One region of the Aquabacter sp. DMC10 genome, then DNA from elsewhere that is predicted to be linked to it. Evidence: riboswitches for the same ligand, from Rfam matches in the RefSeq annotation. Region 1 holds a riboswitch; the other holds the start of a gene.
The links. A riboswitch is a leader RNA that binds a small molecule or an ion and turns the genes downstream of it on or off. The one in region 1 is predicted to bind cobalamin.
Positions count from the first base shown of each region.

Region 2: another riboswitch for cobalamin. It lies ahead of ACT54L_RS07010 (energy-coupling factor ABC transporter permease); the one in region 1 lies ahead of ACT54L_RS21850 (TonB-dependent receptor plug domain-containing protein).

Region 1 is NZ_JBQUYX010000009.1:149,201-154,604, reverse strand. It holds gene ACT54L_RS21860 (FecCD family ABC transporter permease) at 1-496, opposite strand, end outside; gene ACT54L_RS21855 (ABC transporter substrate-binding protein) at 586-1,482, opposite strand; gene ACT54L_RS21850 (TonB-dependent receptor plug domain-containing protein) at 1,552-3,543, opposite strand; cobalamin riboswitch at 3,646-3,846, opposite strand; gene ACT54L_RS21845 (hypothetical protein) at 3,902-4,933, opposite strand.
Region 2 is NZ_JBQUYX010000002.1:489,743-495,146, reverse strand. It holds gene ACT54L_RS07025 (putative bifunctional diguanylate cyclase/phosphodiesterase) at 1-290, shown strand, start outside; gene ACT54L_RS07020 (cobyric acid synthase) at 300-1,748, opposite strand; gene cobO (cob(I)yrinic acid a,c-diamide adenosyltransferase) at 1,766-2,383, opposite strand; cobalamin riboswitch at 2,476-2,693, shown strand; gene ACT54L_RS07010 (energy-coupling factor ABC transporter permease) at 2,952-3,632, shown strand; gene ACT54L_RS07005 (DUF1636 family protein) at 3,689-4,039, shown strand; gene cobW (cobalamin biosynthesis protein CobW) at 4,052-5,116, shown strand; gene cobN (cobaltochelatase subunit CobN) at 5,120-5,404, shown strand, end outside.

The sequences.
Region 1 (5,404 bases):
TCAGCCAGAAAACCACCTCCAGCGCCGCATAGGGGCTGGGCGCGAGGTTGAGCGCCAGAGCGGTCAAGGCGCCGGTCAGGCTGTTGATGGCGACGCCCGCGAGCACCAGCGTCGCGGTGCCCGTGCCGCGCCGGGCCAAAGCCAGCAGAAGCGCCGTGGCGATGGCGGCGCCGATCAGCCCGCCGATGGGCAGCGCCAGGGAGAAGGCGGCGCTCAGTCCGAAATAGAAGGCCACCACCGCGCCGAAGGCGGCGGCGCCGGAGACGCCGACCACGCCGGGGTCGGCGAGGGGATTGCGCATCAGGCCCTGCATGGCCGCTCCCGTCAGGCCGAGGCTGAAACCGACGGTGGCCGCAAGAATCGCCCGGGGCAGACGCAATTGCAGGAGCACCAGGGCAGGGATGCTGTCTCGCCCGGCGACAAGATCGGAGACCGCCCGCGGCCAATCGAGCGGAGCGTAGCCCAGCGCCACCGATACGGCGAAGAGACCGGCCATCAGGACGGAAAGTGCGGTGACAAGCCAGGCCTGGGCGGACAGGCCGAAGGAACGGCGCGGAGCTGGCTTCGGTGCCGGTGCGAGGGCCCTCATGGAATGACCTGCCCCGAGGGTGTGGGCGCCATGGCCTGGGACGTCCCTGGCCCGGGTGTGGGCGCTGCAGACAGGCGGGCGGCGGCCTTGGCCAGTTCGGGTCCGGCGCACGCCCACAGGCGCGCGGGGACAGCTACCATTTGGCCGCGCCGGCTGAACATGCGCAGGGCAGGGTGGTCGAGGATGCCCTCGGCGAGGGAGGGCGGAGCAGCTGGGTCGGTGTCCACCACCAGCACATCCGGGTGCGCCACCACCACCTCTTCGAGCGGCAATTGGCCGAACTTGTCGGCGGGCAGGCGGGCCGCCAGATTGTCGAGCCCCGCCCGTGACATGAGATCATCCGCCAGGGAGCCCTTGCCGGCGGTAAAGCCGTTGGGCCGCAGAACGATGGCGGAGCGTTCCGGCGCGTGAGGGGCGGGCAGGGCGGCGATCTCCGCCTCAACCCGGGCGATCATCTCTTCCCCGCGCTCGGTCTCGCCAATGCGCTCTGCCACGCGCCGGATCTGCTGGTAGGCCTCGTCCAGGGTTGCGGGCATGGGCAGTTCGAGTACGGGGACGCCCAGCCTGCGCAGCAGATCGGAGGTGGCGCGGGTGGTGAAGGCGCCTGTGATGACCAAATCCGGTTCCAGCGGAACGATTTCTTCTGCCAGCCCGCGATTGGTGGGGAGGCCACGGGCGAGGTCAGACACATTGGAACTGCCGGGATCAGCGGCCAGGAAGGTCACTGAGGCGATTCGGTCGCGATCGGCCAAGCGCAGCAGCAATTCATCGCCGCACAGATTGAGTGAGGCAATGCGGGCCGGCTTTGCCGTGGGACTGGCAGCCCGTGTCGCCTCCTGTGCCATCGCCGGCATGACGGCGAGGCACAGGAGCATTGCAGTGATCCTCCGCACGCACCTCTCCCCTCCCTGCCGGAGGCGGGGGGTGAGGAGAGGGCGGCGGGAGACGCGCGTCATGGTCACTCAGAAGGTGAAGCGAACGCCGCCATAGGCGCCGAAGCCCGGAGCCAGGAAGCCATTCGGATCCTCATAGGTCTCGTTGAACAGATTGTTGATGCGCCCATAGACGGTGGCGTTGGGGCTCACCGCATAATTGGCCGCCAGGTTGAGGATGGTGTAGCCGGGCTGGTCCACATAATCCGACGACAGTCGCACAATGTCCCACCAGCTGGACACATAGATCAGTGTCGCATTGAGGTTCAGCTTGTCCGTGGCCTGCCAGTTGGCGGCAACGGACACCTTGTTGTTGGGCCGCCGCAGGAGGTTGCAGGTGTCCAGCGTGGCGGGGGCGCAGGCCCCGGCGGAATAGCTGGAGCCGGGCGTAAATGAGCCTTCGGCGTCCGTATAGGTGTAGTCGACCCGCAGCGAAAGCGTCTGCGTGACCTGCACCGCCACGAAGGCCTCGACGCCCTTGGTGGTCGCTTGGGACACGTTCACATAGGCATAGGTGACCGGGTCATAGCCGATGAGATTGGTCAGGTCGTTGTGGAAGTAGGTGGCGCCGAACGACGCCTTGCCATTCAGCACCTGCTGCTCGAAGCCCGCATCCCAGCCGGTGCTCTCCTCGGGCTTCAGGTTGGGATTGCCATAGACGGGGGCGTAGAGCTGGTACAGCGAGGGCGCGTTGAAGCCGGTGCCATAGGTGGCCTTCAGCTTGGTGCCCGTCTCCGGGATCAGATAGGCGGGCGCGATGCGATAGGTGGCGTGGTCGCCATAGGTGTCATCGCTGTCGAAGCGCCCGTTGAGCGCCAGGAAGAAGCGTTCGCCGAAAGAGGATTGGAGCTGAAGATAGGCCGCCGTCTCCCCGTTCGAGGCGGACAGTTCGCCGGAGCTGTAATAGCTAGACGAGGTCATGCTCTCATTCTTGCGCTCGATCCCACCGAGCAGGGTCTGGCCGGGCATGAAGCTCCAGGTGGAGCGCAGATAATAGGTCTGCATCTGGCCGTCATAGGTGCCGTTCTCGGTCACGTTCGGCCCGGTGGTCGGGCGCGACTGATCGGTGGCCGAGACGCCGAATTGGCTCACCAGATTGCCGTCGAGCGCGGTCCACACGCCCTCCGCCTTGCCCACGAACACACGCGAGAAGGACGTGCTCGTCTGCATGGCCGGCATGGAGCTGTAGGTGGCCGTGGAGAAGATGTCGGGCGTATAGGCCAGTTGGCTGTCGATGTAGCGCCCGGTGAGGTTCACCGAGAACGTCTCGGACAGGTCGAAATCGAGTCGGCCGGAATAGGTCCAGTTGTCGAAAATGTTGAAATTGGTGGGGTAACCGGGGGGAACGAGGCCCTGGGGCGTCACCGGGATGGAGGTTGAGGCGAAGTGTCCGACATTGAAGGCATAGCCTACCGTGTCGGTGCCGCCGCTCACCCCGAGTGCCTGGTTGAAGGTGCCGAGCGCACCCGCTTCCACGAAGCCGGTGATCTTGGCCGGTCCACTGCCGCGCTTGGTGGTGATGGAAATCACGCCGCCAATGGCGTCCGAGCCATAAAGGCCGCTCTGGGGACCGCGCAGGACCTCGATCCGTGAGACGTCGTTGGTCATGAGCTGGCCGAGGTTGAACGTGCCGTCCGGGGAGGACGGATCGGTCATATCCACCCCATCCACCAGGATCTTCACCTGGTTGGAATTGGTGCCGCGCATGAAGATGGACGTGGTGCCGCCCGGGCCGCCGGTCTGGACCACATTGAGGCCGGGAACCGCCTGCAGGACGTCCGGGACCGATCGCTCCTGCGTCTTGGCGATGTCGTCAGCGGTAATGACGGTGACGGACGAGGCCACAGCGCTGGCGGGGGTCGCAGTCCCCGTCGCGCTGATGACAATCTGCGGCAGGTCGATGTCGGAGCTGGAGGGACTGGCGGACTGCGCCCGGCTGGCTGCGGGAGCAAGGGCAAGGCAGGCAAAAGCCGCGGCCGGCAACGCGGGCCAGGAGACGGCGGACAGGAAACGGGCAGGCATAAGGGCCTCGGGCGGGACGATGTGGCACGTCACCGCGAACGAGGCGGAAAGGCAGATTCCTTCCATTCGCCACCACCAGGACACCCCGCCCGATGTGCTCGCGTGTGACCACGACTGACGGCAGGTCTCCTGGCTTGCGGGTCAATGTTCCTTCGTCGCCTTCCCAGGCCCCGAGTGGCCCAGTGGCTCGTGACGAAGAACTCGCCGCTCACAGTTGCGGGGGCAGCTGCAGAGTCGGCGCACAAGGCGCCTCACCGCATTCCCTTTTGATCCCTTGCGGGAACCGTCGCAGCGACCCTAGGCACCGCCGGCAGGTGGGTCAAGCGCGGCGGTGCTCCTCTCTGCCAGGGCTTCCCGTCTAGGTGGTACCGGGACGCGGCGTGGCCAGGGGAAGCTTCGTGCTTTCGCTCATATCGCGAACGAAAGGCGTCGGGATGTCGCTGCCAAGCGGCGCAGGGGCGACGGTTGTCGCCTTCAGGGCGTCGGCCACGCACTCGATCTGGAGCGCGAAGCATGCAGCCATGAAATATTCCACGCCCCGCAGGATCGGGGGGAGCAACTCCACGGCCCCCTGTGTGCTTGGCAGACGTCGGATCAGCCCCGCATCCTCCGCTTCCCGCAACATCTTCAGCACGTGGGCGCGCGATACGTCGAACTGCCGGGCAAGCGCCGCAACAGGCACGGGCACCGGCTGGCTCGGGGGATAGGTGTCGCCCTCGCCGCCGGAATTGTACAGGCAGATGGCGATCAGGACGCCGGCATCCCGTTCCGCCAGAACCTGCATCTGCGGCGAGTGCTCCAGCAGCCGGTATCCCGCGCGATAGCGCACGCCCTGGTTGCGCACCAGGGCAGAAAGGAAGCCCGGCTCGTTCAGTCGCGCGAGCGCCTCGTTCGCGATGGGATCGAAGCAGGCGACGGCCGAGAGCATGGTCTGCCAGCGGCGAATATATTCGTTGGTCATCCGTGCGGTGGGCGCCAGGGGGCGCTGGCGCCGGTTCCCGGTCGAATCGGGCGCCATGGCGTCCACATAGCCCGCCCAGCGCATGAGCGTTATCAAGGCCTTTGCCCGGCCGCGGCTGCACAGATTGGTCTCTTCGCACAGGTCGGCAATGCGCGTGACGGTGAGTCCGACACCATTTTCATCCGGGCTGCATGCCAGATAATAGCAGAGCAGTCCGAAGATGACCCGGCCACGGTCGTTCATGAGCCGGTTGAGCAACCGGTTTCCATGATACATTTCCAGAATGCCACGTGTGGCAATCTCCATGGCCTCGTGAAAGCGCGGATGACCGGTCAGGACCGGAATCCGCTCGTCCGTTCGCCGCTTCATCTCTGCGAATCGGTATGCCGCCCGCCGGAGCGTCGGCTCGTCTTTGTGCGTCATTTCCATCCACTTACGTCCGCCCCGCGCGGGACTCAGAGGGGTTGACTTCAAACGCCACTATAGTTCCTGGCTAACGGGCGAAGCGAGGGCTCAAGCGCAAATTTTGGCCAATAATCGCCGTTGTGATGAAGGGGGGGCAGGTCTACCGCCACACATCGTGTGTGGGGCGCAGCCCCGAAAACGCGAAAGGCAAGAACCATGTCCCTCTGGAAAAAGAGCCTTCTTGCGATCGGGCTGGCCGGTTCGGCTTTGCTGCCGGCGACGCCAGGAAATGCCGTCGTTTATTGCACAGGAGTGGGTGTGCCTGAGGGATGCGTGGCGCGACCGACGGCGGTCGTGCATTGCACGCGCCCTGGCTATCCCGCCGGATGCGTCCCGCATGAAGAGGACGGAGTCGGTGTGCGGCCCGGCGTGGGAGCGGGAGCCGCGGGCGCCGGCGTTCGACCCGGAGTTGGAGTGGGCGGTGCCGGCGCGGGT
Region 2 (5,404 bases), on a different contig from region 1:
ATACGCTGCGGGCCTTTCCGTTCCATCGCATCAAGCTGGACCGCCTGTTCCTGCGCGACATCGCCGGCAGCACGGACGGGCTGGCCATCCTGCGGGCGGTGCTGACGCTCGGCCGCGCCCTCCACATGCGGGTTCTGGTGGAAGGGGTGGAGACGCTGGCGCAGCTTGACGTTCTGCGCGCCGAGGGCTGCACCGAGGTCCAGGGCTATCTGTTCGGCCGGCCCGCCCCCCTTGTGGATGGACGCCCGCCCGCGCCCACCCCGCCGCAGACCGGCGTCGCGGCGGCCTGAGGCGTTCGCTTACCGCGCCAGGGCCAGAAGCCCCTCCACATCCACATGCGCCTCCAGGTGTGCGGCCAGCGCATCAAGGGTGGTGTCCACCCGCGCGCCATAGGCAAGGCCGGAGGGCGCGGCGCCCAGCCCCTTCAGGAAGGCGGCGCGGAAGGCATCGTCCGTGAACATGCCGTGCAGATAGGTGCCGGTGATCCGCCCGTCGGCCGAGATGGCGCCATCCGGCGTGCCGTCGAGGTCGGCAAAGGGGCGGGCGCAATCGGGGCCCTGGGTGCGGCCCATGTGGATCTCATAGCCCGCGATGGGCAGGCCGCTCGCCAGATGGCGGGCGCTCACCCGGGTGAGGCGCTTGTCGCCGGTCATCACCGTGTCCACCTCCAAAAGGCCGAGGCCCGGCGAGGTGCCGGGCGGCCCTTCCAGGCCGTCGGGGTCGGCGATGGTGCGGCCGAGCATCTGGTAGCCGCCGCAAATGCCCAGCACCCGCCCGCCGCGCCGGGCATGGGCGAGTAGATCGATGTCCCAGCCCTGCGCCCCCAGGAAGGCAAGGTCCCCCCGCGTGGACTTGGAGCCGGGCACGATGACGAGGTCCGCATCCCCCGGAAGGGGACGGCCGGGCAGGATCATCTCCACCGCCACCCCCGCCTCCTGCTGGAGCGGATCGAGATCATCGAAATTGGCGATGCGGGACAAGGCCAGGCAGACGATCTTGACCGGCCCCCCGCCCGCCTTGCGGGCAAGGTCCAGGGCATCCTCCGCCGGCAGGTCGGATGCACCCGGAAAGAAGGGCACCACCCCGAAGCCACGCCAGCCGGTGCGCTCGGCGATGAAGGCATAGCCGTCGTCGAAGAGGCTCGGGTCGCCCCGGAACTTGTTGATGAGAAAGCCGGAAATGCGCGCGGCATCGGCCGGGTCCAGCACCGCCTTGGTGCCCACCATCTGCGCGATGACGCCGCCCCGGTCGATGTCGCCCACCAGCACCACCGGCACGCCGGCCGCTTCCGCAAAGCCCATATTGGCGATGTCGCCCTTGCGCAGGTTCACCTCCGCCGGGCTGCCCGCGCCTTCCACGATGACCAGGTCATGGTCCGCCCTGAGACGGTGGAAGCTCTCCAGGACCGAGGCCAGCAATTGCGGCTTCAGCGCCCCATAGGCCCGCGCCTTCACGGTGGCGAGGCGCCGGCCCTGGACGATCACCTGGGCGCCCACATCGGTCTCGGGCTTCAGCAGCACCGGGTTCATGTCCACCACCGGCAAAAGGCCCGCCGCCAGCGCCTGGAGCGCCTGGGCCCGGCCGATCTCGCCGCCATCCACGGTGACGGCGGCATTGTTGGACATGTTCTGCGGCTTGAACGGGGCGACCTTCAGCCCCCGCCGCCGCGCCGCCCGGCACAGGCCCGCCACCAGCAGCGACTTGCCCACATTGGAGCCGGCTCCCTGCACCATGAGGGCGCGCGCCATGGCCTTGATCCCGCTATTTAGAAATCGATGCCCGCCTGGGCCTTGATGCCCGAGCGGAAGGGGTGCTTGATCAGCGTCATCTCGGTGACGAGATCCGCCGCCTCGATCAGCTCCGGCTTGGCATTGCGGCCGGTGAGGACCACATGGGTCAAAGGCGGCTTCTCGGCCTTGAGGAAGGCCAGCACCTCGGCCAGGTCCAGATAGTCATAGCGCAGGGCGATGTTGATCTCGTCCAGCACCACCAGGCGAATGTCCGGGTCGCGGATCAGCTCCTTGCCCTTCTCCCACGCGGCGGCGGCGGCGGCGATGTCGCGCTGGCGGTCCTGCGTCTCCCAGGTGAAGCCCTCGCCCATGGCGTGGAACTGGCAGAGGTCGGCAAAGCGGGTGGTCAGGAGCCGCCGCTCGCCGGTATCCCAGGCCCCCTTGATGAACTGGACCACCGCACACGGCATGCCGTGTGCCACCGCCCGCAGCACCATTCCGAAGGCGGCGGTCGACTTTCCCTTGCCCGGCCCGGTGTGAACGATGAGGAGGCCTTTCTCACCGGTTTTTCCGGCCATGATCTTGTCGCGCGAAGCCTTGATCCGGGCCATCTTCTGGCTGTGGCGGGCATCGGCGTCGGACGTCTCGCTCATGGGCGGCCTTTCTCGGAGGGAGGGCTTTGCCCGTCTATGGCACGACCGGCCCTTGGGGGACAGGAGGAATGTTGCGGGCGCTCACGACCTCGTGTAAGCTCTGTCATGATGGTGCCGAATGTCTTGTGAAAACAAGTGTTTCGGCTAATTGGGAATGTGGTGCGGTGGCGCGTCCACCCATTCCACAGCTGCCCCCGCAACTGTAAGCGGCGAGCGACCTCGAACATATCCACTGGCAAGTGACGGCCGGGAAGGATCGAGGAAGCCGAGACCCGCGAGCCAGGAGACCAGCCATCCCAACTTGATCCGGGCGGGGTGTCCTGGAGGGCGGACGTCACGGCGCGCAATCCCGCATGCCTGGAGCCTTGCCTTCTTCCCCGCCGGCGACCGCGGAGGGCGAGGCGCATGGTGTTCCAGATCCGTCACCGACAGGCTGCGGCCTGTAATTACTCTTATTTACCAATGACTTATAATGTTGATGCCCGGCGTTGTCCCGGCGCGCGCGACGCTGTCCTGTCGTCTTTTCCGGCCCGTTGAACCCCGACATCCCGACTTCTAGGAGACCCACATGCACATGGAGCCCGGCGTCGTCGACGGCGCCAAGATCGTCCTCAGCTATGCCACCGGCGCCGCTGCCGGCGGCTATGCCCTGAAGCTTGCCGCCGACACCGCGCGGGAAGCCGGCGTCCTGCCGCTCGTCGGCCGCACCGTGCTGACCACGGCACTGGTTTTCTGCTTTTTCGAGGTGTTCCCCCATTATCCGGTGGGAGTTTCGGAAGTTCACCTCATCCTCGGCTCCACGCTGTTCCTGCTCTTCGGCGCCGCCCCCGCCGCCTTGGGCCTTGCCTTCGGCCTGCTCATCCAGGGCCTCTTCTTCGCCCCCTTCGACCTGCCGCAGTACGGCATGAACGTCACCACCCTGCTGGTGCCGCTCTTCGGCCTCTCCGCTCTGGCCCGTCGCGTCATCGCCCCGGCGACCCCCTATGTGGAGCTGAAATACGGCCAAGCCCTTGCGCTTTCGACCACTTATCAGGCTGGCGTGGTGGCGTGGGTGGCCTTCTGGTCCATCTATGGCGGCGGCCTTGCGGCGCAGAATCTGGTGGAGATCGCCCAGTTCGGCGGCGCCTACATGCTGGTGATCCTGGTGGAGCCGCTGGTGGACCTCGCGGTCCTCTTCGCCGCCAAACAGCTCCACGCCCTGACCTCGGGCCGCCTCTTCACCGCCCGCCTGCACCACGCGGCGGCGTGAGATCGCCGGCCCGGCGCGATCGCCGCCGGGCCGCCTAACCCATTGCTGGAACAGGCATGTCTGTCACGTTGAACGTCTGCATCACCTGCCGCGCCGGCGAGGTTCAGGTGGAGGGGCAGCCCTGCGCCGGCCGCCGCCTGCATGAGGCCTTGCTGCGCGAACCGTGCCCGGACGGTGTCCAGGTGGTGCCGGTTGAGTGCCTGTCCGCCTGCCCGAGGGGCGCGGCGGTGGCCTTCTCCTCTCCTGGGCGCTGGACCTATGTGTATGGCGACATGGGGGAATTGGACGCGCCCGTGCTGCTGGACGCCGCCGCCGCCTATGGCCGCACCGCCGACGGCCTGGTGCCGTGGCGGGAGCGCGCCGAGATCATCCGCAAGCGCTCCATCGCCCGCGTGCCGCCTCTTTAGGATTGATGAGTCATGACTGACCGTGCTGCCTCCGACCTTGCCAAGATCCCCGTGACGGTCATCACGGGCTTCCTGGGATCGGGCAAGACGACGCTGATCCGGCACCTCATGGCCAATGCGAACGGTCGCCGTTTCGCCATTCTGGTCAATGAGTTCGGCACGGTGGGGGTGGATGGGGAGATCCTGAAATCCTGCGCCGACGAGGCCTGTCCGGCGGAGAATATCATCGAGCTCGCCAATGGCTGCATCTGCTGCACGGTGGCCGATGACTTCGTGCCCACCATCGAGCGCCTGATGGCCCTGCCGCGCCGGCCGGACCATATCCTGATCGAGACCTCGGGCCTCGCCTTGCCCAAGCCCCTCCTGAAGGCTTTCGAGTGGCCGCCCATCCGCTCCCGCATCACGGTGGATGGCGTGATCGCCCTCGCGGATGCCGAGGCTGTGGCCGCCGGCCGCTTCGCGCCGGACGAGGAAGCCGTTGCAGCACAACGGGAAGCGGACGGCAGCATCGACCATGAGACGCCTCTGTCCGAGGTGTTCGAGGACCAACTGGCCTGCGCCGATCTCGTCCTCCTCACCAAGGCGGACCTGGCTGGCGAAGAGGGCCTCGCCGCCGCCCGTGCGGTGATCGAGCGCGAGCTGCCGCGTCCGCTGCCGCTCATTCCCGTGACGGATGGGGCCGTTGATCCCCGCATCATTCTGGGCCTCGATGCCCAGGCCGAGAACGACCTCGAAGCGCGCCCCAGCCACCATGACGGCGAGGACGAGCACGATCATGAGGACTTCGAATCGGCCGTCATCACCCTGGCGGAAATCGAGGCGCCGGAAGGCCTCGCGGAGGCCGTGCGGCGGCTGGCCCGCGAGCAGCAGGTGCTGCGGGTGAAGGGCTATGTGGCGGTGGCCGGCAAGCCCATGCGCCTCCTGGTCCAGGCGGTAGGCGAGCGGGTGCGGTGGCAATATGACCGGCCGTGGGGGGGCGAGGCGCGGGTCTCCCGCCTGGTCTGCATCGCCGAACACGACCATGTGGACCCCGCCGCCTTCGCGCGCGTGCTCGGCGGGACGCCGGTGGAGGCCTGATCGTTGCACGTCGTCTTCCGCGAGCGCCATGGGCTGGAGGAAGCCGACATTCCGCAGGATATCGGCCAGAGCCCGGCCGATCTCGTGGTCCTCTCCTTTTCCGACAGTGATCTCGGCGCCTTCGCGGCGGGATGGAAGCGGGCGGCCGGAAGCCTGCCGACGCTGCGCCTCGCGAACCTCGTCGCTTTGCGCCATCCCATCTCCGTGGACACCTATGTGGAGCGCACCCTGGCCGGCGCGCGGGGCATATTGGTGCGGCTCATCGGCGGGGAGCCCTATTGGGCCTAT